Regions from separate parts of the Bradyrhizobium sp. AUGA SZCCT0182 genome, predicted to be linked through region 2. Evidence: riboswitches for the same ligand, from Rfam matches in the RefSeq annotation. Region 2 holds a riboswitch; the other holds the start of a gene.

Region 1 (14,491 bases), on a different contig from region 2:
TTCGGCTTCACGGGCTTGTCGTTGTCCTGCCTGGGAGGCTCGCTCTTTTTGCCGTTTCCGCCCATATCGCGCCTTTTTGCCGGCTCAACCGGCTTTATCCGGACGAATTGACGCATTCACCGTAATACGACCGACTTTGCGCATTATACTAGCGGCAGCAACACGAATTTTCCTTGCCCTTTTTGCCGATATTGCTTCAAACGGGGCAATCACACGGAGCCAAAATGAAGAAGCCTCGCATCGAGACCGAAGAACAGCAGCCGCGCAAGATCATTCGCGCCGACAAGGCGCCGACCAATGGATATTCGCTTGTCGTGGATGGTCACTTCAAATCGCACCACGACACGGTCGAAGCCGCCGAAGAGGCGGGCACGGCGCTCAAGAACAAATTCCAGATGCTGCAAGTGCAGGTCTATGACGCCGAGACCAAGACGCGCTCGATGATCCATTGGCCACCGGCGTAACGCTGCAAGACCGAATTTTTAGACTGAACTTCAAGACTGGACTTCAAAGCTGAGCTCAAGGAGCTCAGCTCAAGGTCTTCGATGTTAAGTCCGTCGTCCGCCGCTTTGCTGGCTCGCCAGCCAATCGCCCAACGCGGGGGTCGGGCGCTTCTCGCCCGGCTTCTTCGATTTGGCCGCTGCCTTCTTTGCCTTGACGGGAGCCGGAGGTGCGGCGGCCTCGCGGGCAAGCCGCAACGCCTTCAGCTTCGCCATATTGTCGAGCATGGCCCTCGAGGCCGCATCGCGGTCGGCCTTGCCGGACCGCGCGTCCTGGGCTGCGCGGGTGGTTTTATCCAGACGCGCCTGGGCGCGGTCGCGATCATCTTTCGTCATTTTACGTTAGCCTTCTTCGCCACTTTGGCTTTCGCTTTAGGCTTGGCCTTCGGTTCGGGCGGATTGGCAAGGTCTTCAGCTTCCTTGGCCAGCCGCAGCGCGCGCAGCTTTTCAGTCCGCTTGCGAATCGCGATGTCGGAGGCCGCGATCTCGGCCATCGCCTTGATGCCCTCGACCTCCTGGGTACGCTTGCGGTGCAGCCGAATCTCTTTCATTTCGGCCGGACTCTTCGGTTCGTCGTTCATCATATACCTCTGGAACCGCGACGCATGCCGTCGGGCGGTGTTTCGGCGGTAATACCATGGATTGCGCCGCTGAGGGGGCGAATTTGGGTCGAAAACGCCCCGTTATCGCGTTGATTCAGCCCTGATGGTGAAGGGCGGTGGGGTCATCGCCGTCTTCAGGACCGCTCTGGTCGAAAGTGGCCAGCCAGGCTGCCAATGTCGTTGACGCCTGACCTTCGGCTTTGACCTGGCGCAGCGCGATGCGGATGCCGGCGCGGCCGTGACGGTCGCCGGCGATCGCCGCCGGCGGTTCCCCCGCCAGCACCGCATCGACGACGCGCTGCTTGATCGCGAGCGCTTCGGGATCGCCGCACGCCGCCAGGATCCGTTGAAAACGCTGGTGACGTGTCCGGTCGAACGGCCGGGCTTCGCCCATTCCGTCACGCAACGGATGCGGCGGATAGATGTGCGCGCAGGGAATCCAGCCGTCGGGAACCGGCTCGGTCGCGGCATGGGTCCGGCCGCTTTTCAGGAGTCTTGGCAGCACGTGCGTGTGCGGCCCTTCCGGGCTCTTGCCCGAGGGCGGCGGGATCGGCTGATAGACCTCGATGCGGCCGAGCCGGCTGATGAAGACGCGATGCGGGTTCGCGCCAAGGATCATCCCCATTGCGGGATTGTCGTGTTCGAAGATGGCGCGGCCGCAGAGTTCGCGCAGCCGCGTGGCGAGACGGGGGTTACTGACGCGCACGCAAAAATCCGCCTGCAGCGCGCCGAGGCCGAGATCGAACAGGATGGATTCGCGGTCCTCCGGCCGCAGCGCCTCGTGATCGGCGCCGATTTCCGTCAGCGCGTTGCGGCCGTTCATTGCACAATCGCCTGACGGCAGGCACAGCGCGATCCGATGGCTCCAGCCTGACTTGGTGATGCTCTCGGAGGCGAACGGCCGGCTGTTGCCGCCCGGTTTCAGCGCAATGCCGCCGCGCGGCGTCACGGCTGCAACGGCCTCGATCGATTGCGTCAGCCGCACCGGCTCGTCGCGGTCGCGTGCGAATTCGGCGATGGCGCCGAACGTGCCGAGGCTCCATTGCGTGTCGGGATCGGCGATTTCCCGCTGCAACAGATCGATCGCCGCGACGGCGGAAACATCATGCATCAACCAGCATTCCCTTAACCCTCGGGGCCAAAGAGAATACTGGCTTGTCAGGTCAGGACAAGCCGGTCCGGAGCGGGCCCCGGACCGGCGTCCGGGCTCAGAACGTCGCGCCGGCCTTCACCATGTAGGTCCGGCCCGGCAGCGGATAGGCGCTGAAGCGGCCGTCGGTGAACGAGCTTGCGATCGCATAGTCGTAGTACAGCGCGTTGAGCACGTTGTTGACGCTCACCGACCAGAAGAAGTGCTGATATGCCCCGCTCAGCTTGAAGTCGATGGTGGCATCGGCCGGGATGCGGCGCTGGGTATTTTTCTGGTCGTTGTCCATGTAGCGCTCGCTCCAGCCGCGCACCGTGGCGTCCGCAACCAGATAATTTTGCCAGATGTTCCAAGTCACGCCGCCACTGGCGGTGTAGCGGGACACCAGCGGAACGTCATTGCCGGCGAACTGCCCTTCACGGAACACCGCCCGGGTGTAGGCCACGCCGCCGCGCAGCAGCACGCTGTCGCTGATGCGAAGCGAGGCGCTGGTTTCCGAGCCGTAACGGCGGGTCGGATCGAGGTTGACGTTGTAGAACAGCGCGGGGACGAAATGGATCTCGTTCTCGAGGTCCATGTTGTAGATGCTCGATTGCATCTGGAATCCGCCCGACTTGATGCGGAAGCCGCCTTCGACGTCGTGCGAGGTCTGGGTTTTCAGCTGGAAGGTGCCGGGAATTGGGGTGAAGAAGACAGGATCGAAGGAGGGTCCGGAGGACAATCTCTCGTCGACATTCGGCGTGCGGAACGCGCGGGCGGCCCGGCCGAATACCGAGACGATATTGTTGAAGCGATGTTCGAGGCCGACATGCAGCGCGTGCTGGACTTCGCTGCTATCCAGCGGAAGGTTCTGAGCGCCGCACGTAAAAAACAGGGCGCAATTCGGCGGATCGTTAAGACGGTCCCGCGCACTCAGGCTGGTGTTCTGGATTCGCGCGCCGTACGAAAAATCCGTTGTCGGCAACAGCCCAAGGGTTTGCTGCCAATAGCCGGCGATCGTTCTTTGCGACAGATCGTAAGTATGGATCGGCGGTGTGCCCTTGAATTCCGGCCGCTCCTGATGGAACGTCGCATCGTAATAATCGATGCCGGTCAGGATCGAAGAGGGTAGTCCGAACATTACATTCTTGACGCTCAATCGAGGCGTCAGGGACCATGTCTGTAGATGGCTGTCGACGTAACTGTTGGCGAAGGGATTGAAGAACGCGGCCTGCTGTTTCTTGTCCCGCACACCGCCATCGATGATGAGATCGACGCCGTTCCACAGGGTCTTGGTGAAGCCGGCGGTGGCGCTGGCGCCCTGCTGATTGCCGTAGTCGAACGGCGTGCTGGTGCCGGTGCGGGCTGTGACCAGTTCGTTGACGCCGATCGAGGGATCGACGATGCGGCCGCCGGGGAAGCCGAGCTTCTGATCGTCGCCGGTAACGGTTACGAAGGCGGTGAGGCCGGGCGTGGTGTAGTTGAGGTTGCCGACTCCGTTGCGCTGGTCGAGCGTGTTGTTGACGCGGTAGCCGTCTGACTTGATGGCGTTGCCGTAGAACGACGTCGACCACGCACCGAAATTGGTCGCCGCCGAGACCGAGGCCATGCGCTGGTTGAAGGAGCCGACGCCGGCTTCGCCGCGGATCGCGACCGGCGGGCCGCCGACGCCGTTTTTCAGCACGATGTTGACGACGCCGCCGACCGCATTGTCGCCGTACAGCACCGCGCCGCTGTTGCCGCGGGTGATTTCAATGCGCTCGATCGAATCGCGCGGGATGGTCGAAAAATCGACACCGGCCATGTCGACGTCATTGAGCCTGCGGCCGTTGATGAGCACGAGGGTGTTGGAGGTCGCAAACGCGCCGAATCCGCGCAGATCGACGCTGGTCTTCGCGCCGTTGACGCCGCCATACAGGCTGGTGAGCTGCACGCCCGGTGTTTGCGCGATGATTTCCTGCAAGGTCTGCGCGGGTGAATGCGCGATCTCTTCAGCCGTGATGACGGTCGCCGATGTGCCGACGATGCCGGCGAATTGCCGGACGGGCGTTCCGCCGCCGCCCTGGCCATCGCCTTGTGACGCGACGTTCGAGCCGGTCCCCGGCGCAGGGTTCCGATTGCTTGACGGCCTCGGGTTCGGCGCGACGACGCGGCGCGTGCCCGAGCCTTGATCGGAAGCGGGTTTGGCGCGGGTCCGGTTCTGGTCGCCGGGCGGGTTGACCTCGATCGCCGGCAGTTGATCCGCTGTGGCGGTCTGCTGGGCCTGCGCGCCGGAATTGGTGAGCGCCATGATCGGCGCCAGAAAACTGGACGCCAGCAAAAGACGGCGGCACCGCTTGGCGGCAGTGGTGGTGGAAGACATGGTTCAGGCCTCGGTATGACGTCAGTGGCACGTCACAGCGAACCAAGTCCCACCATCGTGCTGTAAGCAGCTCTGGTGAAACTAATGCCTGTACTCCCCGACCGACATCTTCGCGTGTGACCACGGCTGACGGCAGGTCTCCTGGCTTGCGGGTCGTTACCTTTCGTCGCCTTCCCAGGACCGAGAATCCCAGTGGCGTAGGACGAAAGATTCACCGCTTACAGTTGCGGGGGCAGCCGCGGAATTGGGGGACTGTCCCCGCACCGCATTCCCTTTTGATCCCCAAAACGGGAACCGTCGAAAATTATGGTAGAAGTTTGTCAAAGATAGAGTCAATCCCATCAGGCCTCGCCTGCGATCCTCACTGGACGAGTGCGTCTTTTATGTCGCATGAGCAGTACCGTTCGAACGCGTTGTGCGGTACGGGCTGACCGTCCGGGGACGATCGATGAGTGTTGAGACCATCATTGCTGCAAACGAGGAGGCCGCGCGGCGCCGGATTGGCGTGACGGCCGCGCTCGCCGGCCTCGTCGGGCTGTTGGTGCTGATCTCGCTCGGCATCGGGCCGGTGCGGCTGTCGCCGCTGGCGGTGATGGAAGCTCTCCTCGGCGGCGGCAGCGATGTGTCGCAGGTGATCGTGCGGGAAATCCGCCTGCCGCGGACCATCTTGGCGCTGGCGATCGGCGCCATCCTGGGAATGTCAGGCGCGTCGCTGCAGGGCCTGCTGCGCAATCCGCTGGCCTCGCCCTCGCTGTTCGGCGCGCCGCAATCGGCCGCCTTCGGCGCGGTGCTGGTGATCGCGCTGGGGTGGGCCGATGTGCGCTCCTATGCGTTGCCGGTGGTGGCGATCATGGCCGCTTTCGGATCGGTGTTCGTGCTCTTGACGATCGCCGGCCGCAATGCCGGGCTGCTGATCCTGATCCTGGCGGGCCTTGCGATTTCGAGTCTGGCGGGCGCCGCCACCGCGCTGGTGATGAACCTCTCCAGCAATCCCTTCGTGGTGCTGGAGATCGCGTTCTGGCTGCTCGGATCGCTGGAGGATCGCAGTTTTCAGCACGTGATGCTGGCGCTGCCGTTCATCGTTGCCGGTGGTATTATCCTGTTCAGCCAGCGCCATTCCTTTCGCGCGCTCAGCCTCGGTGAGGAGACCGCGCAGAGCCTCGGCGTCGATGTCGGGCGCCTGCGGCTGATCGTGATCACCGGCGTTGCGCTTGGGGTCGGCGGCGCGGTTGCGGTCACCGGCACCATCGGCTTCATCGGCCTCGTCGCGCCGCATCTGATGCGGCCGTTGATCGGTCATGATCCGGCGCGGCTGCTGGTGCCGAGTGCGCTGGCAGGCTCGGCGCTGCTGCTCGCCGCCGACATCGCGGTGCGGATCATTCCCTCGACCAGCGACATCAAGGTCGGCGTGCTGACCTCGATCATCGGCGTGCCGTTCTTCCTCTATCTGATCGCGCGCGAACGCCGCGCGCTCGGGGGAGGTGTCGCATGAGCGAAGCAACGCTTCTCACGGCGCAGGGCGTAAACGTGACATTGGCCGGCCGCCATGTGCTCAGCGATGTATCGCTGTCGCTGACCGCGGGTCATCTGGTCGCCCTGGTCGGACCGAACGGCGCCGGCAAGACCACGCTGCTGCGGGCGCTGTCGGGGCTGCTGCCGTCCTCAGGCAGTATCCATATAGGCGGCGATGCGCTGGCCGATCTGTCGCTGCGTGAACGCGCAAAACGCTTTGCCTATCTGCCGCAGGGCCACATCGTGCACTGGCCACTGCCGGCGCGCGATATCGTGGCGCTCGGCCGCTATCCGCACGGCGCGACCGATCCGGCGCGGCTGTCGCCAAAGGATACTGAAGCCGTATTGCGCGCGATGCAGGCGGTCGATGTGGTGGAATTCAGCGAACGCCGCGTCACCGAACTGTCCGGCGGCGAGCGCAGCCGCGTCGCGCTGGCGCGCGTGCTGGCGGTCGAAGCGCCGGTGATATTGGCCGACGAGCCGACCGCCTCGCTCGATCCGCGCCATCAGATCGACGTGATGAAGAATTTGCGCGCCACCGCCGACAAGGGCGTGCTGGTCATCGTGGTGACGCACGACCTCGGCCTGGCTGCACGATTCGCCGATCATGTGCTGGTGCTGAAGGAGGGCCGGCTGGTGTCGCAGGGCGCGCCGGTGGAAGCGCTGTCGGAGCGGGTGATAGCCGACGTGTTCCGGATCAGCGCCTACCGCGCCGAATACCAGCGCGAGGCCGTGATCGTGCCGTGGGCGGATCTGTGATGCGCCGCCGGCTTGCCGTGCTGCTGGCGGTTGCCGCGCTGGCGATGCCGGGCGGCTCCGCGTTATCAGCTAAGCTGCCGCGGATCGTGTCGATGAACGTCTGCAGCGATCAATTGCTGCTGTCGCTGGCCGATCCCGAGCAGATCCTCGGGCTTTCGCGTTATTCGCGCGATGCCTGGGTGGCCGGTGACGTCGCTCGCTATCCAAAACTGTCGGGCGGCGCGGAAGACGTGATGGTGCTGAAGCCCGACATCGTCGTCGCCAATTTGTACGACAAGCGTTCGACGCGGGAATTGCTCAAAGCGCATGGGCTGCGTCTCGCCGAACTCCCGGTGCCGCGAACGCTGCCTGAGGTGAAGGACCAGATTCGCGAGTTCGGCGATATCGTCGGCCACCCCGATCGCGCGGCGGCGCAGATCGCGTTGCTCGATGCGGCGTTAGCGCGGGCGCGCCAGGCTGTCGCCGCAAAACACTATCGGGTGCTGCCGCTGTCGCGGCGCGGCTGGGTCGCGGGCAGCGACAGCTTTGTCGGCTCGCTGCTGGCGGAGACCGGGCTGTTCAACACGGCCGGTGATCTCGGTTTCAATTTCGGCGGCTTCGCTTCACTCGAGGCGATCGTGAGCCAGAAACCGGATTTGCTGCTGGTGTCGCAGGCCGGCGATTTCGCGCGCGACGACGGCCAGGCCTTTCTGCTGCATCCGGCACTCGCGCGGTTCTATCCGCCGGAAAAACGCATCGTGATTCCGGAACGGCTGACCGAATGCGGCGGCGTGATGCTGGCGGAAGCGCTGGATGTACTGACTGCGGAATTGAAGCGGGTGGGGCGGTGAAGTCCCGGAAAGACTATTTCGTCGTCTCTGCGTTCGCAGGGACGACGGCAAAAGATTCTACCCCATCACCACCGGGCCGCCGGCCTTCTTCCAGGCGTCGATGCCGCCCTCGATATGGGCCGTGTTGGCAAGGCCGGCGTTCTTGGCGGCGGTCACCGCCATCGCCGAGCGTTCGCCGAACGCGCAGAAGAACACCACGCGCCGTCCCGTCGCGGCCGCGACTTCGCGCAGCATGCCGCCCGGCGCTAAGCTTTCGGCGATGCCGGGGTAGGGCGCATGCAGGGCGCCCGACAGCGTGCCGTGCTTGGCGCGCTCGCTGGCCTCGCGCAGATCGACCAGCAGGATGTCGGGCTTACCGATACTGTCGATCGCGGCGCGCGCCGACAGTGCGAGGCCCTGTTTGGCGAGATCGTCCTGGTGCAGGCCGACATGCATGTTGGCTGGCAACACCACGTCCATCAGTTTTGGATTCGGCAAATTGAGATTGTTCATCAACTCGACATACTCGTCGATGCCGCGGACCTGCAGGCGCGGATTGTAGCGCTTCTCCTCGCCGATGGTGGAGACCGTGTCGCCCTTATAGTCGTGGGCGGGGAATACCATGGTCTCATCCGGCAGCTTCAGCAGCCGGTTGAAGATCGAATCATATTGCGCCCGCGCGCTGCCGTTCTGGAAATCGGTGCGGCCGGTGCCTCGGATCAAAAGCGTGTCGCCGGTGAAGACGCGGTCGCCCATCAAATAGCTATAGGAATCGTCCGTGTGGCCGGGTGTGTACAGGGCATCCAGGCTCAAACCTTCGATCATCACCTTGTCGCCGTCGGAGACGCGCATCGACACCACGTCGGCTTTGCTCTGCTCGCCCATGATGGTGATGCACTGGGTGCGATCGCGCAGTTCGCCGAGGCCCGTGACGTGGTCGGCGTGCAGATGGGTGTCGACCGCCTTGACCAGCCGCAGATCGAGTTCGCGCAGCAGCTGGCAATAGCGGTCGGCCTTTTCCAGCACGGGATCGAGGATCAGCGCCTCGCCGCCGGCGCGGCTGGCCAGCAGGTAACTGTAGGTGCCCGAGACGCTGTCGAAGAGCTGACGAAAAATCATGGTCGCTGCCGCGTTCTCTATCTGGGTCTCGCGGAGGATATTATTCTATTTTTGTCGCCTTCTCAAACGGCTTTCGTCTCCACGAGATGGCTTTGTCGAGGGAGTCTTGCTCCCCGAAGGCCGGACAGCGGTATTCAAGGCCTGACCAGCGTATATCCATTCTCGGTCAGGAACAGAATCTGCGCGACGCCGACCTGGACCGGCGTCGCAGCCGCGATGAATTCCGGCCGTTTGCCGCTCTCGCGTTCGAGCGTGTCGACGGTGTTGAGGCAGATATCGAACCGCGCGCCCTGGGCGACCAGGCTCTCGACCATTTTGCGGTTGGGATTTTCCGGGCGCAGCAGTTCGATGCCCGGGCCGAATGCCACGATTTCGATCGCGACCTTGTCGGGGTCGTAGTGCTTCATCAGGTTGCTGGCGACGCTGAGCACGAGACCCTGCTTGCGCGGGTCATTGTCCGAAAGCTGCAGCACGATCTTGTGCTCGGCAAACGGCTTGTCCTGCAGCGGCGCCTGCTGGGCGCGCACGACCGGTGCAGTCGCTGCGATCAACAGCGCCGCGGTCATGATGCGCAGGGTGGTGGTAAGGCCTGTCATACCTGTTTCGAAATGCCCGGATTGCCTTCGACGCCTTTCAGCGTCACGCCCGGGGCCGAGCGGTTGGGCGGCTTGCCCGACTTCAGATGCTTCGCCACCACATCCCAGACCGGCGCGCCGGTCTGTTCGTTGACCGAGGCCCATCCCGCCACCTTGTAGCTCTTGGCGGCTTGCAGCGGGCTGCCATTATCGAGCGTCAGTTCGGAAATCCGCTTGCCGACGCTTTCCGCCGGCGTGCAGGCATAAGCGAGGCCGCCGAGCCGGACCATGTCGCCGCCTTGCTGGTAGTAGGGATCGGTGTTGAAGAGGTTGTCGCAGACGTCTTCGAGCACGTCCTTGATCTGGCTGCCGGTCATGGTCACGACGTAGGTCTCGGGATAGGTGACCGCGGTTTGCGCCAGCACGTCTTCCATCGTCAGCGCCTGGCCTGCCAGCGCCGTGGTGCCCCAGCGGAAACCCGGCGACAGCGCGATCTCGGCATCGAGTTCGCCGCGCAGTGCGTCGCAGATCAACTGATCCATGCTGCCGCTGAAATTGCCGCGGCGGTAGAGCAGCCGATCGGCGGAAGCGATCTTGTCGACCCAGTCGCCCGCATGCGGCGCGCGGGTCTTGTCGATCAGCCCCTGCATCGCCGGATCTGGCTTCAGCAGTTCGGAGAACACCGGCAGCAGCCGGTAGCGCACGTTTGCGACCTTTCCCTTGCCGATGTCCAGATCGAGCACGGCGAGGAACTTGCCGTTCGAGCCGGCATTGGTCACCAGCGTGACGCCGCCCGGATTGGTCACCGCAATCGGCTGCGGCACGGCGTCGTGGGTGTGACCACCCAGAATGACGTCGACGCCGGTGACGCGGCTGGCGAGTTTGAGATCGACATCCATGCCGTTATGCGACAGCAAAATGACCGCATCGACCTTGTCGGTGTTGCGCAAGCCATCGACGAGCTTCTGCAGCTCTTCGTCGCGGATGCCGAATTTCCAGTCCGGCGTGAAGCGTTTGGGGTGCGCGATCGGCACGTAAGGAAAAGCCTGTCCGATCACGGCGACCCGACGGCCGCCGATCTCCTTGATCGTGTACGGCTTGAACACGCGGCCCGATGCCGGATCGAACGCCTTGGCGTCGTTGAAGGCGGCTTCCTCGGTCAGGAAAACGTTCTGCGCCAGGAACTCGCCCTTGAAGCGCTCGAGATTGCTGCGCAGCGCCTTCTCGCCATAGGTGAACTCCCAATGGCCGGTCATTGCGTCGATGCCGAGCAGGTTCGAGGCGGCGACCATGTCGGCGCCCTGCATGACATTGGCAAGGCCCGTGCCCTGCCAGAGATCGCCGCCGTCGAGCAGCAGCGAGCGGCCGGCGCCGACGTCGCTGCGCAGGCGGTCGACCAGCGTCTTCAGATGCGCGAAGCCGCCGAGCTTGCCGAACCGCTGCGCGCCTTTTTCGAATTCGATGCAGGTGAAGGCATAGGCGTCGGCGCTGTCGGGGCGGATGCCGAAGCGGTCGAGAAAGGCTTTGCCGACCAGATGCGGCGGATTGCCCTGCATCGAGCCGACGCCGAGATTGACGCTGGGCTCGCGAAAGAACACCGGCTTGAGCTGCGCATGGGTGTCCGTGATGTGCAGGATGCGCGCATTGCCGAAGCGTTCGAGGTCGTAGACGCTGTCGGCGCTGCGCGCGAGGCGAGGCAGGCCGCCTGCGAGGGTAGCCGCGCCTGCTAGCGTCAGAAAATCCCGGCGGCGGATCGGCATACAAAGTCTCCGCGCGGCGCAAAAATGCTCAGCGTATTTCCAAATCTCTCCAGCGTTCCTTCTCGCTGGTGGCCTGGAAGATCGAAGCTTTCGCCAGCGCTTCCGCTTCTTTTGCGGATGCGGTGGCCTTGTCGAAATCGCCGCCGTCGGCGAACTTCTTGGCCGCCGCCAGCGTCGAGGCCGTCGTGGTCCATTGATTGCGCAAGGAGGCCGCCTGCTTGTTGGCGGCTTCAGCGGCGGCGTAGGCGGCCTTGTAGTCGTCCTCGCCTGCGGCCAGCGCCGATGTCGCACCCAGCAGCAGCAACGCCGCGATCGATGTGAGTGTCGTGATCCTCATGGCCGCGCTCCCGGACCTGATATCGGCAATCCGTTGCTGACATAGGACAGGTAGTACTCGACGTTGCGGTATTCATCGTCCTGCGGCGTCAGCGGCACGCCGCGGATCTGGCTGTTGCAGGTGGTGAAGCGCCGGCTCGTCGTGCCCATGCCGTTCCATTCGGAGCGATAGATCGGCATCGCGTTGACAATGCCGAGCGCCGGCGCCAGCACTTCGGTGCGGACCCTCTCGCCCGGGCTCTGCACATGGCAGGTGGCGCAGGAAAAATTGAGCTGGCCGCGCCGCGTGTAGAAATATTCCTTGCCGTTTTCATAAGCAGCCAGCGCGCGCGGATCGTTCGGAACCTTGATGTTGAACGGCTTGCCGCGCGAGGTGAAGGCCATATAGGCGGTCAGCGCCGCCATCTCGTCGCGCACATAGGAGAACGGCGGCTCGCCATTGGCTTCGCGGCAGCGGTTCAGCGCCAGCTCCAGCGTGATGACCTTGCCTTCTTTCTCGTCGAAGTAGGGATAGTCCTGACGGATGCCGATGCCGTTATTCGGGAAGCAGTCGCCATAGGTCTTGCCGTTCTTGAACGGTTTGGAAAACATCTCCTTGCCCAGTTCGAGCGAGAACTCGTAGGGAGGGAACTGTTCCTTGTCCTGCCATTGCTTGTACAGGTCCGCGTCCATCGAATAGGGACCGTTGACGAAATCCTCCGGCTTCAGCTTGGGGAATTTGTCGTAGAAGAATTTCTTGAACGCTTTCTCGTCGGCGACCGGGTCGACCTTGTCGGCGGAGACCGCAGGCGGCGCGGCGAACGCCAGCAGAGCCAGCGCGAACGCCGCCGCCGCGAACTGTATCGTGGATCGCAGCTTCATTGAATCTTCGCCGTGGTGGTGTCGGTGGCGCCCTTGTTGTCGACCCAGCTCACTTTCAGTTCGTCGCCCTTCTTGCCGCCCTTGAAGGCGAACTTGACGTAGGGGTCCTTGGAGACGCCGCCGCCCCAATCGGCTGTGAATACCGGCTTGCCGTTATATTCGAAGGTCAATTGCTGGATGAAATGCGGCGGAATGAGCTCGCCCTTGGAATCCTTGATGAAGCCGGAATCCATCGGATGCTGGATCAGCGCCTGCACTTCGGTGGTTTCGCCTGACGAGGTGGCGCGCACGCGAATGGTCGATGCCATTGTTTCGATCCTTCGATTATCTGTGTCTTAACCGCCGCAGCCGCCGACGGTGACTTTGACTTCCTTGGTGGCGCTGTAGAGCTTGCCGCCGGCTTCGACGACGACGATCACGTTGCTGGTCTTCGCCATCTTGATGCGGTTGGCAACGCTCGGCATCGTGCCGGCCGGAATCTTGTAGGAGGCCACCAGAGCGACCGGGTTTTCAGCCACCAGGAACGAGATCGAGGTCACGTCGGCGAGCGTCGTCGTGACCGATACCGGCACCACCGCGCCGTTCTCGGCGATCTCGGGCGCGTCCATCTTCACCTTGTCGGAAGCCTCCGCGGTCTTGCCGTAGAGCGACTTGATCGCGTCGGCTTCGCTCTTCTGCTTGAACGCCTCTTCCGGATATTTGTCGTTGGCGGCCGCGAACGCCGGCGCAAGGCCAAAGGGAAGATTGCCAAAAGAACTGCCAAGGCCGACCAGCGCCACCGCGCCCGCGCCTTGCAGGATCAGGCGCCGCGTGGCGGAAAATCCATTGTCAGTATTTGTCATCCGAAAGTTCTCCTGAAAGGCGCGTCGTCACAATGTTTGCAGGAAATCCACGACCGCGCTGATTTCCTTGTCGGTCAAAATCCGGTTTCGTCCGAACGGAGGCATCACCGTTAGCGGATTGCGCTTGGTTTCGTCATAGATAATGGCGACGAGCTCGTCGCGGTTGGGGTATTTGCTCTTGATGTCGACCAGTTCCGGCCCGAGCGTGCCGGGATACTGGCCGCCCTTGATCGCGTGGCAGGTCAGGCAGTTGCCCTTGCTGCGGTCGAAGGCCAGTTTCTGGCCTTCCGCCGCCGCGGACTGGGCAGAAGCGGGGCTCGCGGCTGCGCCGATCGATAGCGCCAGCACCATCGCCGCGATCAGCCCAAGCTTGTTTAGAGGTGTGTTGCTCAAGGACGTTTCCCGTAATTTCTATTCAAGCTTGCCAACTCTACTTTGCTTGCCAATTCTATTTTGCTTGCATCGTGTCGAGCGGACCCGTGGTACGTGGCGTCAGGTTCTTGCCTTCCGCCGTGGACACGATTTTGACGCCGGCGGGGTCAACGCACGCGTTCATGCACGGTTTCGCTGCCGTATCGGGCCTCGGATCGGTCCAGAGGAAGTTGTCGCGATTGGGCATTTTGACTTTCGGCAAGCTTTCCCGGTCGGCGACAAATTCACTGGGAACGATGTCGTTCAGGTTCAGAATATAGGCGGTCAAAGCATAAACGTCATCGGCTGACAATGTGTGCGGTGCAGCCATCGGCATGGCGCGGTTAATGTAGTCCCACAGGGTCGGCGCAAACGGCCAGTAGCTGCCGACCGTCAGCTCCGGCCGGTCGTCCCTGAGCGTCCCGGCGCTGCCGACGAGCTTGGGAAACCGGCCCTCGCCTTCGCCGAAAGTTCCATGGCAGGCCGCGCATTGCTCGGCATAGACCTCCGCGCCCCGGTGCACGCCGCCGCGGCCCGCGGGCAGGCCCACACCATCCTCGCCGCGCGCATCGATATCCCAGCCGGCGATCTGCCCAGGCGTCGCCCGCTCGCCATAGCCGTAATATCCGGGCTCGGCGGCGTAAGCGAAGGTGCCGGCGGCGGTGATCACGCCGGCGCAAAGCAGCGCGAGGTGCTTACGCGAGCTGGACATCGAACACGCTCCCGTCGCCCTTCACCTGCCAGGTCTGGATCGAATTGTTGTGATAGACCGAATTGGTTCCGCGCTGCTTGCGCAGCTGCGCGATCGTCGGCTGCACATATCCGGTCTCGTCGATGACGCGGGATTCCAGCAGTGCCGGCGCGCCGTCCCAGCGCCAGGGTATCGTGAATTTCGTCAGCGCTTTCGACAGCACCGG
Region 2 (14,491 bases):
CGCGCCGCGAAAGTCTGGCCGGACTTCACCTCGTGCGACCATGCGACCGGATACCAGTAATCCGGATTCGCGCCGACCTTGCGAAGATCGACAGAAGCTTCCGACCAGGCATTATCAGGCCTCACCGTCATCGCGTCGTTACGCCTTTGCCAGCGGTCCGAGATGCAGCGCCATGATCTGTTCCGGCGTCTCGGTGACCTCGATGCGCTGGCCGTCGCCGCCGACGAAGGCGAGCACGGTGCGCTCGCCGTCGCGCCACATGCTGCCGACCAGCGCGATATTGATGTGGGTGGCCTGCCCCGTCTCGCACCTCGTGCATTCGATCCAGAAGCGCATGGCGTATCCTTTCAATGGTGCCGGGATGAGAGACGGGGCGGGCGTTTAAGCGAGCGCCCGCAATTCGCGGGCGGCGGCGACCATGTTGACCAGAGCGGGCCGCACCTCTTCCCATTTCCGGGTTTTCAATCCGCAATCCGGATTGATCCAGAGCTGGGCGTCGGAGAGCCGCAGCCGCGCCAGCTTGAGCAGGTCGGTCATCTCAGCGGTTTCAGGCACCCGCGGCGAATGGATGTCGTAGACGCCGGGGCCGATCTCGTTCGGATAGCGGTAGTTCCGGAAAGCGTCGAGCAGTTCCATCTTCGAGCGCGAGGTCTCGATCGAGATCACGTCGGCATCCATCGCACCGATCGCATCGATGATGTCGTTGAACTCCGAGTAGCACATGTGGGTGTGGATCTGGGTGTCGTCGCGCACGCCCGACGAACAGATGCGGAAGGCGTCCACGGCCCAGTCGAGATAGGTCTTCCACTCCGACCGGCGCAGCGGCAGGCCCTCCCGCAGGGCCGCTTCGTCGATCTGGATCATCCCGGCACCGGCGGCTTCGAGGTCGGCGACCTCGTCACGGATCGCCAGCGCGATCTGGCGGCAGGCTTCGCTGCGCGGAATATCGTCGCGGACGAACGACCAGTTCAGAATGGTCACCGGCCCCGTCAGCATCGCCTTCATCGGCCGCTTGGTCAGCGACTGCGCATACCGCCACCACTCGACCGTCATCGGTTTCGGGCGCGACACGTCGCCGAACAGCACCGGCGGGCGGACGTAGCGTGATCCGTAGGACTGCACCCAGCCATACCCGGTGAAGGCGAAACCTTCGAGCTGCTCGCCGAAATACTGCACCATGTCGTTGCGCTCGAACTCGCCATGAACAAGCACATCAAGCCCGATATTCTCCTGCCAGCGCACCGCGCGCGCGGTCTGGTTCTGCAGATAGAGTTTATAGGCGTCGTCGGTCAGCGCGCCCTTGGCATGCGCGGCGCGGGCGTTCCTGACATCCGCGGTCTGCGGGAACGAGCCGATGGTCGTGGTCGGGAAGGCCGGCAGGTTGAAGCGGCTGTGCTGCACGCCGGCGCGATCGGTAAACGCGTTGAGGCGGCGGCGCATCGCGCTATCGATGCCGGCGGCACGCGCCGCCACCTTGGCATCGTGGATTCGCGGCGAAGCTTTGCGCGCCGCTGCGGCTTCATCGGAGGCCTTCAGGATGGCGTCGGCGTGGACGCGGCCGCGCGCCAATGCCGTTCCGAGCGCCGCCAGTTCCTCGATCTTCTGCACCGAAAACGCCAGCCAGCTCTTCACATCGGGATCAAGGCCGGTTTCCAGCGCAAGGTCGATCGGGACGTGCAGCAGCGAGCATGATGGCGCGAGCTGCACGCGGTCGCCGCCGAGCCTGGTGACCACAGGTTCCAGCCGGTCGAGCAGCCGGCTCAGATCGGCGCGCCAGATATTGCGGCCGTCGATGATGCCGAGTGACAGCACGCGGTCCTTTGGAAAACCGGCAAGATCGTCGAGTTGCTCGGGCGCGCGCACGAGGTCCAGATGCAGGCCAGCGACGGGCAGGGCGATCGCGGTGTCGCGGTCGGCGCCGAGCCCGCCAAAGTATGTCGCCAGCATGATCTTGAGCTCAGGTACCGCCTTGGCGATTTCCGCATAGGCATAATGCAGCGCCTGCTGCGCGATAATGTCGAGGTCAAGGACCAGGCACGGCTCGTCGATTTGCACCCATTCCGCGCCGGCTTTCGCGAGTTCGCGCAGCACCTCGATATAGACCGGCACCAACCGGTCTAGCAGCGATAGCGTGTTGAATCCCGCATCCTTGCACTTGGCGAGTTTGAGGAACGTCACGGGGCCGACCAGCACCGGGCGGGTCTGGTAGCCGAGCGCTTTGGCTTCCAGATACTCCTCGATCGGCTTGCGCGAGGCGAGCGTGAAGGTCTGATCCTTCTCCAGTTCAGGCACCATGTAGTGGTAATTGGTGTCGAACCATTTTGTCATTTCCAGCGCCGGCACGCCGTGGGCCGCGTCGTGGTGGGCGTGGCCGCAGTCCGCATCATGCGCCGCGCCTTGGGCGCCGCGCGCCATCGCGAAGTAGGTGGCGAGCGGAACCGTGCCGCCGTTCCAGCCGTAGCTTTTCGGAATGGCGCCGACCATCACGCAGGTGTCGAGCACCTGGTCGTAGAACGTGAAGTCGTTGGACGGGATGATGCTGACACCAAGCCTCTTCTGGCGCGCCCAATTGGCCGCGCGCAGCCCGATGCCGGTCTCGATCAGGGCTTTCTCGTCGGTCGTGCCCGACCAGAAGCTCTCCAGCGCGAATTTCAGCTCGCGGCGCGGACCGATGCGCGGCGTGCCGAGCGAAGCGACGGGAAGTGAGGAGGTAGAATTTACAGAAGCAGTCGCATTGGAAACAGACATGGCTTAACCCCAAAAGTTGGGGGCAAAGGCCGAAGTGACACGTCTGGATTCCGGACGGTAGGGCGCGCGGAATCGCAACCGCACCACCGGGACACCCCGCCCGAGGACGTTTATGTTGTCGAGGCAGGTCTCCTGGCTCGCGGGTCAATGCTGCTGTCCGGTCTTCCCAAAACCTTTGCGGGTCTCAGTGACTTTGTTGGACAGCGGCTCGCCGCTTACAGTTGCGGGGGCAGCTCCGGCTTCACACCGGCTTCCCTCTTAGCTTCGGGAAAACCATCCCGAAGAACCACGACGCGTCCACTTACTGGCAACTCGGCGCGCCCGTCAACTCGATCGCCGGTTGTTGCGGTTGTTCACAGCTTCAACAGGGTGAACCAGAATTTTCGCAGGCTCGGCTAGCGCACCATTGACACGATTACCCAAATCGCACCAGATGTAGTTGTCACGGTCCATCACGACGCAAGTCATGGTGGCTAAGAGGGAAGTCGGTGATTGCGCCAAAGGGCGCGAAATTCCGACGCTGCCCCCGCAACTGTAAGCAGTGAGTTGTTCCCCCCTTTACGTCACTGATGCGGCTTCGCATTGGGAAGACAGGGAATAACGACGACCTGCGAGCCAGGAGACCTGCCGCGACACCGAAAAAACGTCCACGGGCGGGGTGTCCCGGCGGTCGCTTGCAGATCCATGCCGGCGTTGCCGTCGCGCATTCGATGCAGCGTCCCCAAAGACATCCGGCCTCAACAACACCACGGGGTCTGCCGATGTCCGAATCTTCCGGTCTCATTTCTCTCGAAGCCAAAACCGCTCCCTTGTTCCAGTTGCGTCCCGAAACGCTCGCCGCGCCGGACGCCGAACTTCCGATGCAGGTGATCCGCCGCAACGGCACGGTTTCGAAATTCGATGCCAGCAAGATCTCGGTCGCGATGACCAAGGCGTTTCTCGCCGTCGAGGGCCACACCGCGGCGGCCTCGCGCCGGGTGCATGAGGTGGTGGAGCAGTTGACCGCTGAGGTCGTCGGCGCGCTGTCGCGCCGGATGAGCGAAGGCCGCACCTTTCACATCGAAGACGTGCAGGACCAGGTCGAACTGGCGCTGATGCGCAGCGAGCACCACAAGGTGGCGCGCGCCTATGTGCTGTACCGCGACGAGCGCACCAGGCAGCGCGCCGAGCAGGAGGCCGCCAAATCGGCCAAGCCTGCGGCAGGACCCGTGCTGCATGTGACGCTGGCGAACGGCACCAAGGTGCCGCTCGATACCGGGCGGCTCGCGCTGATCGTGGGCGAGGCCTGCGCCGGTCTTGATGGCGTCGACGCCGCGCCCGTCATCGCGGAAACCCAGCGCAATATCTACGACGGCATCAGCCAGGACGAACTGGCGCTCGCTTCCGTGATGGCTGCGCGGACGCTGGTGGAGCAGGAGCCCAACTACGCTTACGTGAGCGCGCGGCTGCTGCTCGACAAGCTGCGCACCGAAGTGCTGTCCTACGTGCAGGGGGTGCCGACCAACGCCTCGCAGGCCGATATGGCCGGCCGCTACGGCGAATATTTCCCGGCCTATATCAAGACCGGCATCAAGGCCGAACTGCTCGATCCGGATCTGGCGCGCTTCGACCTGAAGAAAATCGCCGCGGCGCTGAAGCCGGAACGCGATCTGGCGTTTCAGTTCCTCGGCCTGCAGACGCTGTACGACCGCTATTTCCTGCATGAAGGCGGCAACCGCATCGAGCTGCCGCAGGCGTTCTTCATGCGCGTCGCGATGGGACTTGCGACCCGCGAGATCGATCGCGAGGCCCGCGCGATCGAATTCTACGATTTGCTGTCGTCTTTCGATTTCATGGCTTCGACGCCGACGCTGTTCAATTCTGGAACGCTGCGGCCGCAATTGTCGTCGTGCTTCCTCACCACGATCGCGGATGATCTCGACGGCATCTTCAAGTCGGTCAAGGACAACGCGCTGCTGGCAAAATATTCCGGCGGGCTCGGCAATGACTGGACCCGCGTGCGCGGGCTCGGGGCCCACATCAAGGGCACCAATGGCGAAAGCCAGGGCGTGGTGCCGTTCCTGAAAGTCGCCAACGACACCGCCATTGCGGTCAACCAGGGCGGCAAGCGCAAGGGCGCGGTCTGCGCTTATCTCGAGACCTGGCATATCGACATCGAGGAATTCCTCGATCTGCGCAAGAACACCGGCGACGACCGCCGCCGCACCCACGACATGAACACCGCGAACTGGGTGCCTGATTTGTTCATGCAGCGCGTCGAAGCCGACGGCGAATGGACGCTGTTCTCGCCTGACGAGACGCCCGACCTGCACGACCTCTACGGCACAAAGTTCGCCGAACGCTATGCCGCCTATGAAGCCAGGGCGGCGCGCGGTGAAATCCGCGTCTTCAAGCAGGTCCGCGCCACTGACCTCTGGCGCAAGATGCTGACCATGCTGTTCGAGACCGGGCATCCCTGGATCACGTTCAAGGACCCCTGCAATCTCCGTTCGCCGCAGCGTCATGCCGGCGTCATCCATTCCTCCAATCTGTGCACCGAGATCACGCTCAACACCTCCGACGACGAGACCGCGGTTTGCAATCTCGGCTCGATCAACCTGCTCAATCACATCCAGGGCGGTCGCCTGAACGAGGCGCGGCTGAAGAAGAGCGTGACGATTGCGATGCGGATGCTCGACAACGTCATCGACATCAATTTCTACACCATTCCGGAAGCGCGGCGTTCCAACCTGCGGCACCGTCCGGTCGGTCTCGGGTTGATGGGGTTCCAGGACGCGCTGCAGGCGATGCGGATCGCTGTCGCCTCCGATGCGGCTGTGACGTTCGCCGACACCAGCATGGAGGCGATCTCCTACTACGCGATCTCGGCTTCGGTCGATCTCGCCGCTGAGCGCGGTCGCTATCCCTCGTTCGACGGATCGCTGTGGAGCCAGGGCATCCTGCCGATCGATTCGATCGAGCTATTGGCGGAAGCGCGCGGCGGTGTCGCGATGGACCGTTCCATGACGCTCGATTGGGGCAGCTTGCGCGAACGCGTCAGATCGACCGGCATGCGCAATTCCAACGTGATGGCGATCGCGCCGACGGCGACGATTTCCAACATCTGCGGCGTCGCGCAGTCGATCGAACCCGCCTACCAGAACCTCTATGTCAAATCCAACATGTCCGGCGACTTCACCGTCGTGAACGAATTTCTGGTGCGCGACCTCAAGGCGCGCGGGTTGTGGGACGAGGTGATGGTCAACGACCTCAAATATTTCGACGGCAGCGTCGGCTCGATCGACCGCATCCCTGATGATCTCAAGGCGCTCTACGCCACCTCGTTCGAGATCGACAGCGCCTGGCTGATCGAGGCGGCGGCGCGGCGCCAAAAATGGATCGACCAGTCGCAGTCGCTCAACCTCTATATCGCCAACCCGTCCGGCAAGAAGCTCGACACGCTCTATCGCCTGGCGTGGACCCGCGGCTTGAAGACCACCTATTACCTGCGCTCGCGCAGCGCGACGCATGTCGAGAAGTCCACGCTCAAGGGCACCGACGGCAAGCTCAACAGTGTCGCCTCCGTGACGATGATGGCTCCAGCCCCAATCATCGTCCCGCTGGCCGCCACCGCGCCGGACCTGTCCGGTGCGGTGGCGTGCTCCATCGACAATCCCGAATGCGAAGCCTGCCAGTAAGCAGCAAGAAACATAAGGAAATAAACCCAATGCTCGACTGGTCCGAACCTTCCGCGCCCGCATCTCACGCGCCGCCGTCCTTTGCGGCATCACCTGCTGCCGAGGCCGATCAAACCGGGCTCGGTACCATCGACCGCCACGGTGGCCGCGTCTCGGTCGACGACAAGCGGATGATCAATTGCCGCGCCGACGTCAATCAATTGCTGCCACTGAAATACAAATGGGCGTGGGAGAAATATCTCGCCGGCTGCAACAATCACTGGATGCCGACCGAAGTCTCGATGCAGGCCGACATCGCGCTATGGAAGTCGCGCGACGGCCTCACCGAGGACGAGCGCCGCGCCATCAAGCGCAATCTCGGCTTCTTCGCGGCATCCGAGAGTCTGGTCGCCAACAACATCGTGCTGGCGATCTACCGCCATCTGACCAATCCGGAATGCCGGCAATATCTGCTGCGGCAGTCGTTTGAGGAAGCGGTGCACACCCACACCTTCCAGTACATCGTGGAGAGCCTGGGGCTGGACGAGGGCGAGTTGTTCAACATGTACCGCGAGGTGCCGTCGATTACCGACAAGGCGGCGTGGGCGCTGAAGCACACCCAGCATCTCGACGATCCCGACTTCAAGACCGGAACGCCGGAGGCCGACCAGGCATTCCTGCGCGACCTCGTCGCCTTCTATGTGATCTTCGAGGGCATGTGGTTCTACACGGGCTTTGCGCAGATCCTGTCGCTCGGCCGCCGCAACAAGATGGTCGGGATTGCCGAGCAGTACCAGTACATCCTGCGCGACGAATCCATTCACCTGAATTTCGGCATCGACGTCATCAACCAGATCAAGATCGAGAATCCGCATCTGTGGACCAAGGCGTTCCAGGACGAGGTTCGTGACATGGTGCGCACCGCGGCCGAACTCGAAGCCGCCTACGGCCGGGACACCATGCCGCGCGGCTTTCTCGGGCTGAACGCGGCGCTGTGCGAAACCTATATGCACTTCATCGCCAACCGCCGCTGCGCGCAGCTCGGGCTGGCGCGGGTGTTCGACGAGACCGAGAACCCGTTCCCATGGATGTCGGAAGCGATGGACCTGAAGAAGGAAAAGAACTTCTTCGAGACCCGCGTCATTGAATATCAGAACGGTGGCGCGCTGACCTGGGAGTGAGAGCCGGGCGTCAGTTCGGCGAGCCCGGCGCGGAAGATGGAGCGGCCTTGCGCTGATCGTCGCGGACGTGGATGACGGCAATGTCATCCGTGTACAGTCGTTTCCAGCCCGCGATATGATCCAGCACCTTGGTGGCCGGCAAATCCGGCCCCAGCAAGGTGGCGTCGATCTGATACTTGTCGAGCGTGGCGAGCAGTATGTTGACGTCCTTGGCGGTGACCGCGTCGAAATAGTCAAGGACGAACTGTTCGCCATAGAGTTCGGCGCGGCCGTCGATGAAGGCCTTGATGTCGCGAGACAGCAGATAGCCGCCAAACGGCGACGTGCTGAAGATGCGCTGAGCCTGCCGCTTCTGCAGGACGTCCACCGCTGCGACCGGCGTCTGGGACGGCAGGAACGAGAACGGGTGGTGCGCGATGAACACTTGCGTCGATGCCCATCCGGCCACCGCCACCGCGAGCGCGGCAAGTATCACGACAGGCGCACGCGACTGACCTTCCCGAACGGGCACCATCGCCGTGCGCAGCGTTCCCAACTGCTCGGCAAACGGCTTGGCCACGACCAGTGGTGCGATGAAGGCGAAGATTTCGATGTTCCGGGAATGCGACAGCGCCATCCAGAGCAGGCCGAGCAGCAGGATGATTCGCGGCACCGACAATGAGAGGCCACGATAGAAGCCGAGACCGATCAGGCCGAGCAGCGTGAATTCGAAAAAGCTCCAGGTGGCGAAATTGGCCGGCATCCATTCCCAGATCATGGACAGCAGCTTGCCGAGGCTGAGGATCTTTGCCGCGCCGATCAGCGTGTTCCAGCCATAGGGGGTGCAGCAGCACGCCGCGACGGCGGCAACACCGAACATCGCCCATTGCATCGTCAGCCTGATGCGGTCCTTGCGTTCGCAGCTCCAAAGCGCTTCCAGGCCAATCGGTCCGATCAGTGCCAGTCCGAGAACAAAACCGCCATGCAGATTGGCCCAGATCGCAAGCACCGGCAGCAGCCACCATGACGGCGCGCTCCGGCGATCCGCGGCCGCCAGCAGCCCGCCGAGGAACGCGACCATGAACGGGAACGCCAGCATGTGGGGGCGTGCCAGGAAGTGGGTCGCCGACTCCAGCACCGCAAGCGTGACCAGCAGGATCGCGCGGGTGGGGTCGAGATAGTCGGCAAACAGGTACATGAAGATCGTGACCGTCGCCCCGATCGCGAGCGAGGTCAGGATGACCGGGCCGGCCCAACCCAAAGATTGATAGGAAACGGCATAGAGCACCTGGGACAGCCAGGAGCTCGACATCCAGGGTTCGCCAAACCGGGTGAAGGTATGAACGTCGGTGTAGGGCACGGCGCCGTTCTCGACGATCCACTGCCCGATCCTGATCTGCCAGAGCGTGTCGGAATCCCGCAGCAGGATTTCCCCGAGCGACAGGAAGATCAGATAGGCGACGAGCCCGGTCAGCAGCGGAATCAGCACGCGCCCGAGGCTGCGGACACTGGCGCTATTAACAGTTGGATTGGCGAAGGAAATGGACATCGGATTTTGGGCCGGCTTCTTGCGTTGGTGTGACAGTCACGGCGTGCCGCAGGAATTTTCGGCAGCTGACCATAGCCGCGCTATTTTTGCGTGAATTGCAGGCTCACGTGCCTGACAATGATGTTCTTTGGCGAAGAAGCCGTTAACCGGGCGGACAAGCGTTTTAGTCAGAATTTACCATCGCAAAGCACGACGATGGCGGGCTAATCCAATGCCGGCACCAGGGCTACCTGCGGCGCGGCCTGTGCCTTCGACGACGCGGGCACCACGATGTTCACGAGATATTTGGCAAGGCAGATGCCGATCACGGCCAGCGCGACACCGCCGAACACGTCGATCATGTAGTGGGCGCCGATCACCGGCGTCGAAGCCATCATCAGGATATTGAGGACGACGGCGGCCCCTCCAACATAGCGCACCGGCCAAAGCGCCCAGATGTAGAGCACGGCGGAAGCCGCGTGGAAGCTCGGGAAGGATACGATGCCGGTGATCTTGAGCAATTCGAGATGCCGCAGCGAGCCGTCGCGCAGCGCCAGGATGTCGCGCAGCTGCGCCTGATACATCGAGGCATCGAGGGACGAGAATTGCGCAGGGTCGATGTTGAGGCCGTAGTAAGTTCCGACCGCCGGCGTGAACGTCGAAATCAAGAGCGTCATGATCAGCGTCAGGCTGAACGCAAGCACGAACACCTGCAGCCGCACAAAACGCGATGTCAGGGCAAGGACGAGCGGGATCGCGACCAGGATGATCTTGATCAGCGTGTAGCTGCGCACCAGCAAAGCGCCCAGCCAGTCACGGTCGTTGACGTATCGCGCGATCATTTCCGGATCCAGGCCCATGGCGCGATCAATCGCGAGCAAGGCGCGGTCCTGCAGCGGCCAGTTGGTCACAGCAGCGACGTAGGTGAGCGGCCCCATGATCGTCGCGATCAACAGCAGCTGGGAAATCGCCCCCAGTGGAAAGATCAGCTTGGGATCCGCCTGATCGCCCTTGGCGAAGGCATGGAGGTAGGCGATCAGCGCCAATGCCGCCACGATCCCCAGAGTTACGGCCAGCGCGAGCGGTTTTATCGTGAAACCGCAGAGCGCGCCCCCGAGCAGCACCACGGCGCCCATGGCAGCAATCGGAATCCAGTTCAGCTGAAACAGCCGCCAGGCCGTGAAAGCGTTCGAATTGACCATGCCGCACCCTGCGAGGTTGTAGGGCACAGTTGCGCGGGAAGGCTTAATATTCGGGAAACGGCTATGGTTATCGGCCCACCAATTAGACGCTGCGTTCAGCGGGCATTTGTGTCCCATACCGTCATATTTGCTTCTTGTCTTCTGGCCTGAATAGTTGTTCAGTTCTTCAAAGCGATTGGGGACAATTGCTCAAAACATTGAAGACGCAGCGCGATCTTGCAACCCCTCCCGGGTGCGGACGCGCCGGGGATGGGGAAGCGCGCCATGGTCTATCGGCGAACCCAGCAAGTGGTGAAACGGCTGGCGGCGCGGCGCAGCGCCATTCTGGCGGCGGCGCGGGACGCTGCGGCCGACGGCGGCATGGCGGCGGTGCAGATCGCCCCCGTGGCGGTCCGCGCCAATGTCGCGGCCGGAACCGTCTATCGTTATTTCCCGTCCAAGGCCGAACTGATTTCCGAATTGATCGCCGAAGTCTCGCGCGACGAACTGGCCGCGATCCGTCGCGCGGCGGAGGCCGCGCCCGGGCCGTCCTCGGCGCTGGCCGCGGCGGTGACGACGGTCGCCGTCCATGTGCTGTCGCAGCGCAAGCTCGCCTGGGGGATTCTGGCGGAGCCGGTCGATGTCGACGTGTCGGCTTCGCGGCTCGCCAGCCGCCGCGAAATCTCCGGCGAGATCGCAGCAAGGATCGAAGCGGCCGTGCGTGCCGGACATCTGCCGGCGCAGGATACCGCGCTCGCCGCCACCGCGCTGCTCGGCGCATTGCACGAGGCGCTGGTCGGCCCGCTGGCCCCGGACAATATGGACGATTCCGCAAAACTGCGCGACGCCGTACAGACCGTGACGCTATTGGCGTTGCGCGCGGTCGGCGTCATGGACGCCCGCGCCCGCGGCCTCGTGGTGCAGGCGGTGCTGCCGGCCAAGGCGCTGGTGGGTGCGTAGGGCATGATCGCTCGCGACAAACGCGGAACGCGTTTGCGCTGATATCACCGGCAATTGACATCGCTCTGACGCAACCATCCGCCAAATTGGGCGTGATCGGTCATTCAGCGGTGAAGGAGCATTCCATGACGACGACATCAGGCTCGGCCAAATGGCAGGGCGGCATCAAGGACGGCAAGGGCGCGATCTCGACCAAGAGCGGCGCGCTGAACGACTATCCCTACGGTTTCGCCAGCCGCTTCGAGGGCAAGCCGGGCTCGAACCCGGAAGAATTGATCGGAGCCGCGCACGCCGCCTGCTTCACCATGGCGCTGTCGCTGATTCTCGGTGAAGCCAAGCTCACCGCCGAGCAGATGGAAACCAAGGCCGACGTCACGCTTGAGAAACAAGGCGACGGCTTTGCCATCACCTCGGTGCATCTGACGTTGAATGCGAAAATTCCCGGCGCCGACAAGGCGAAGTTCGAGGAACTGGCGGGCAAGGCAAAAGCCGGCTGTCCGGTGTCGAAGCTGCTGAACACCAAGATCACGCTGGACGCGACGCTGCAGTGATCATGTCATTCCGGGGCGATGCGAAGCATCGAACCCGGAATCTCGAGATTCCCCGGGGCGCAATTGCGCCCCTGAGGTCTGGTCCTTCGGACCATCCCGGAGTGACGGCGCTAAGGGCACGCCGTCACTTATCCGCTTTGCCTTCCGGCCCGACATAGGCGATGCGCACCATGTTGGTGGTGCCGGCGATGCCGAGCGGCACGCCGGCGACGATGATCACGCGCTGGCCTGCCTTGGCGAAGCCGTCGCGGAACGCAATCGAGCCGGCGCGATCGACCATGTCGTCCTGGTCGTGCGCGTCTTCGGCGACCACGCAATGCACGCCCCACACGACAGACAATTTGCGCCCTGTCGCCAGGTTCGGCGTAATCGCCACCACCGGCGGCTTCGGCCGTTCGCGCGCCACGCGGATCGCGGTCGAGCCCGAACTGGTCCAGCAGATGATCGCGGATAATTCCAGCGTCTCGGCGATCTGCCGCGCGGCGTCCGCGATGGCGTCGCCGACGGTCTGCTCCGGCTCGGGCCGCTGCGCCGTCAGCACCGAGCGATAGGTCGGATCGCGCTCCACTTCCTCGCCGATGCGGTTCATGGTCGAGACCGCCTCGACCGGGAATTTGCCGGCGGCGGATTCCGCCGACAGCATGATTGCGTCGGCGCCCTCATAGACCGCGGTCGCGACGTCGGAGACTTCGGCGCGCGTCGGCACCGGCGCCTGGATCATCGATTCCAGCATCTGGGTTGCGATCACCACCGGCTTGCCGGCGCGGCGCGCCATGCGCGTCATTTGCTTTTGAAGACTGGGCACCCGCTCCAGCGGCAGTTCGACGCCAAGATCGCCGCGCGCCACCATCAGCGCGTCGGAGACCTCGAGGATTTCGCCGAGCCGGTCGATCGCCTGCGGCTTTTCGATCTTGGCCATCACGGCGGCACGGCCGCGGATCAGCCGCTTGGCCTCATTGACGTCCTCGGCGCGCTGCACAAAGGAAAGCGCGACCCAGTCGATCCCCGTCGTCACCGCCGCTTCGAGATCGGCGCGATCCTTCGGCGTCATCGCCGAGACCGGCAGGTCGGTGTCGGGCAGGCTGACGCCCTTGCGGTCCGACATCTTGCCGCCGATCACCACCCGCGTCACCGCGCGATCGGGCGAGGTTGCCTCGGCTATCAGCCGCACCTTGCCGTCGTCGAGCAGCAATGCGTGACCCGGCCGCAGCGCCGCCAGGATTTCCGGATGCGGTAGCTGGACGCGGCTGTTGTCGCCCGGTGCCTTGTCGGAATCCAGAACAAAACTCTGGCCGTTCTTGAGCTGGGTGGCGCCTTCATTGAACGAGCCAAGACGCAGCTTCGGTCCTTGCAGATCGACCAGGATGCCGATCGGCCGGCCGTAGCTGCTCTCGACATTGCGAATGGTCGCGACCAGTTCGCGCATCTTGTCGTGCGAGGTGTGGCTCATATTGATGCGGAACACATCCGCGCCGGCCTCGAACAGCTTGCGAATCATCGCGCTGTCCGACGATGCCGGGCCGAGGGTGGCGAGGATCTTGATACGACGGAGGCGCCTCATTGCTTGGGCGCCGAAGCTGGCGGCTGCCCGGATCCGCCTTGCGGCGGTCCGCCCGGCGACAGGCCCGGAACACCACCGGGACCGACCGTTCCCGGAATCCCCGGCACGCGCTGCTGCGCGGGTTGTTCATTGGCTTCGGTCAATTGCACGGTCCATGCTCTCTGTTCGCCGGTGTCGACCTCGAAGAACCCGGTGCGGTCAAAACCGCGCGCCAGGCAATTCTCGGTACCCTTAATGGTGAATTCCTTGTCACGCGAACACATGAAGGCCTGCCCCGACCATTCGCCGCCGCGGTCATAGTCGAGCGCGTAGATATAATAGAACCGTGCGACAAGCGTTCCGCGCAGCAGCGTCTCGCAACTGCGCGAGGAAACGTTCCACCAGCCCTCGGTGGTCCAGCCCTCGGCGTCCTTGTAACCGAGCGCGATGCCGACCCGGCTCGAGGTGTTATTGCAGAGGCGAAAGTCAGCCGCTGCCGAACTGTTCCACAGGCCCGTCACCGCCAACGCCAGCGCCGGCAGGAGGCCGGCAGTCAGGCGAGCGGGGAAGGGGCGTGAAGGCAGAGAATCTGTTCCGATCATATGGCGAAGCTATATCAAATCATTGACGATTTCGCTTGCCCGGCGGGAGCTGTCAACGCCGGGCAAGCGCGTTTCCCACGATGCGGGACGTCCGGATTAACCGGTTCCGTGCTGGTTTGCGCGCCGATATGGCAAAATCTGTGACAATTCCCACCTGATATCAATATGCTCAGGAATAACCCTGCGGGACCAAGCCATGACAATTGACGACAAAACCAGAACAGAACTGGAAGCCGCCGTTTTCCGGCGCCTAGTCGAGCACCTGCGCGACCGGCCCGACGTCCAGAACATCGACCTGATGAACCTGGCCGGCTTCTGCCGCAACTGCCTGTCGAACTGGATGAAGGAAGCGGCCGACGGCAAGGGTGTGGCGATCAGCAAGGATGAGAGCCGCGAGGCGGTCTACGGCATGCCCTATGAGACCTGGAAGTCGAAGTTTCAGGGCACCGCCAGTCCCGAGCAGCTGGAGGCGATGAAGAAGACCCATAGCGGGCATTAAAGCGTCGGCGCGCTTCGTAGCCCGGATATCCGGGAAGATCGTGCCTCCGTCCCGGATGTCGCGGAG

Evidence for each region. Region 2 has a riboswitch for cobalamin ahead of JQ611_RS38520 (ribonucleoside-diphosphate reductase subunit alpha). Riboswitches for the same ligand answer to the same signal wherever they lie in the genome.
Region 1: another riboswitch for cobalamin. It lies ahead of JQ611_RS01800 (TonB-dependent receptor); the one in region 2 lies ahead of JQ611_RS38520 (ribonucleoside-diphosphate reductase subunit alpha).

What each region holds. Positions count from the first base shown of each region.
Region 1 covers NZ_JAFCLY010000001.1:383,754-398,244, forward strand. The annotation lists gene JQ611_RS01780 (hypothetical protein) at 225-464, shown strand; gene JQ611_RS01785 (hypothetical protein) at 549-836, opposite strand; gene JQ611_RS01790 (transcriptional regulator) at 833-1,081, opposite strand; gene JQ611_RS01795 (DUF6925 family protein) at 1,197-2,213, opposite strand; gene JQ611_RS01800 (TonB-dependent receptor) at 2,311-4,590, opposite strand; cobalamin riboswitch at 4,704-4,904, opposite strand; gene JQ611_RS01805 (iron ABC transporter permease) at 5,039-6,082, shown strand; gene JQ611_RS01810 (ABC transporter ATP-binding protein) at 6,079-6,861, shown strand; gene JQ611_RS01815 (ABC transporter substrate-binding protein) at 6,861-7,691, shown strand; gene JQ611_RS01820 (MBL fold metallo-hydrolase) at 7,749-8,789, opposite strand; gene JQ611_RS01825 (hypothetical protein) at 8,924-9,385, opposite strand; gene soxB (thiosulfohydrolase SoxB) at 9,382-11,124, opposite strand; gene JQ611_RS01835 (hypothetical protein) at 11,153-11,461, opposite strand; gene soxA (sulfur oxidation c-type cytochrome SoxA) at 11,458-12,321, opposite strand; gene soxZ (thiosulfate oxidation carrier complex protein SoxZ) at 12,318-12,629, opposite strand; gene soxY (thiosulfate oxidation carrier protein SoxY) at 12,657-13,163, opposite strand; gene soxX (sulfur oxidation c-type cytochrome SoxX) at 13,191-13,514, opposite strand; gene JQ611_RS01860 (c-type cytochrome) at 13,612-14,286, opposite strand; gene soxC (sulfite dehydrogenase) at 14,270-14,491, opposite strand, start outside.
Region 2 covers NZ_JAFCLY010000064.1:14,610-29,100, forward strand. The annotation lists gene JQ611_RS38505 (aromatic ring-hydroxylating dioxygenase subunit alpha) at 1-131, opposite strand, end outside; gene JQ611_RS38510 (hypothetical protein) at 139-336, opposite strand; gene metE (5-methyltetrahydropteroyltriglutamate--homocysteine S-methyltransferase) at 382-2,748, opposite strand; cobalamin riboswitch at 2,853-3,054, opposite strand; cobalamin riboswitch at 3,177-3,395, shown strand; gene JQ611_RS38520 (ribonucleoside-diphosphate reductase subunit alpha) at 3,510-6,425, shown strand; gene JQ611_RS38525 (ribonucleotide-diphosphate reductase subunit beta) at 6,455-7,585, shown strand; gene JQ611_RS38530 (hypothetical protein) at 7,596-9,113, opposite strand; gene JQ611_RS38535 (phosphatase PAP2 family protein) at 9,317-10,294, opposite strand; gene JQ611_RS38540 (TetR/AcrR family transcriptional regulator) at 10,559-11,233, shown strand; gene JQ611_RS38545 (OsmC family protein) at 11,359-11,784, shown strand; gene pyk (pyruvate kinase) at 11,909-13,345, opposite strand; gene JQ611_RS38555 (DUF1036 domain-containing protein) at 13,342-13,926, opposite strand; gene JQ611_RS38560 (DUF1244 domain-containing protein) at 14,123-14,425, shown strand.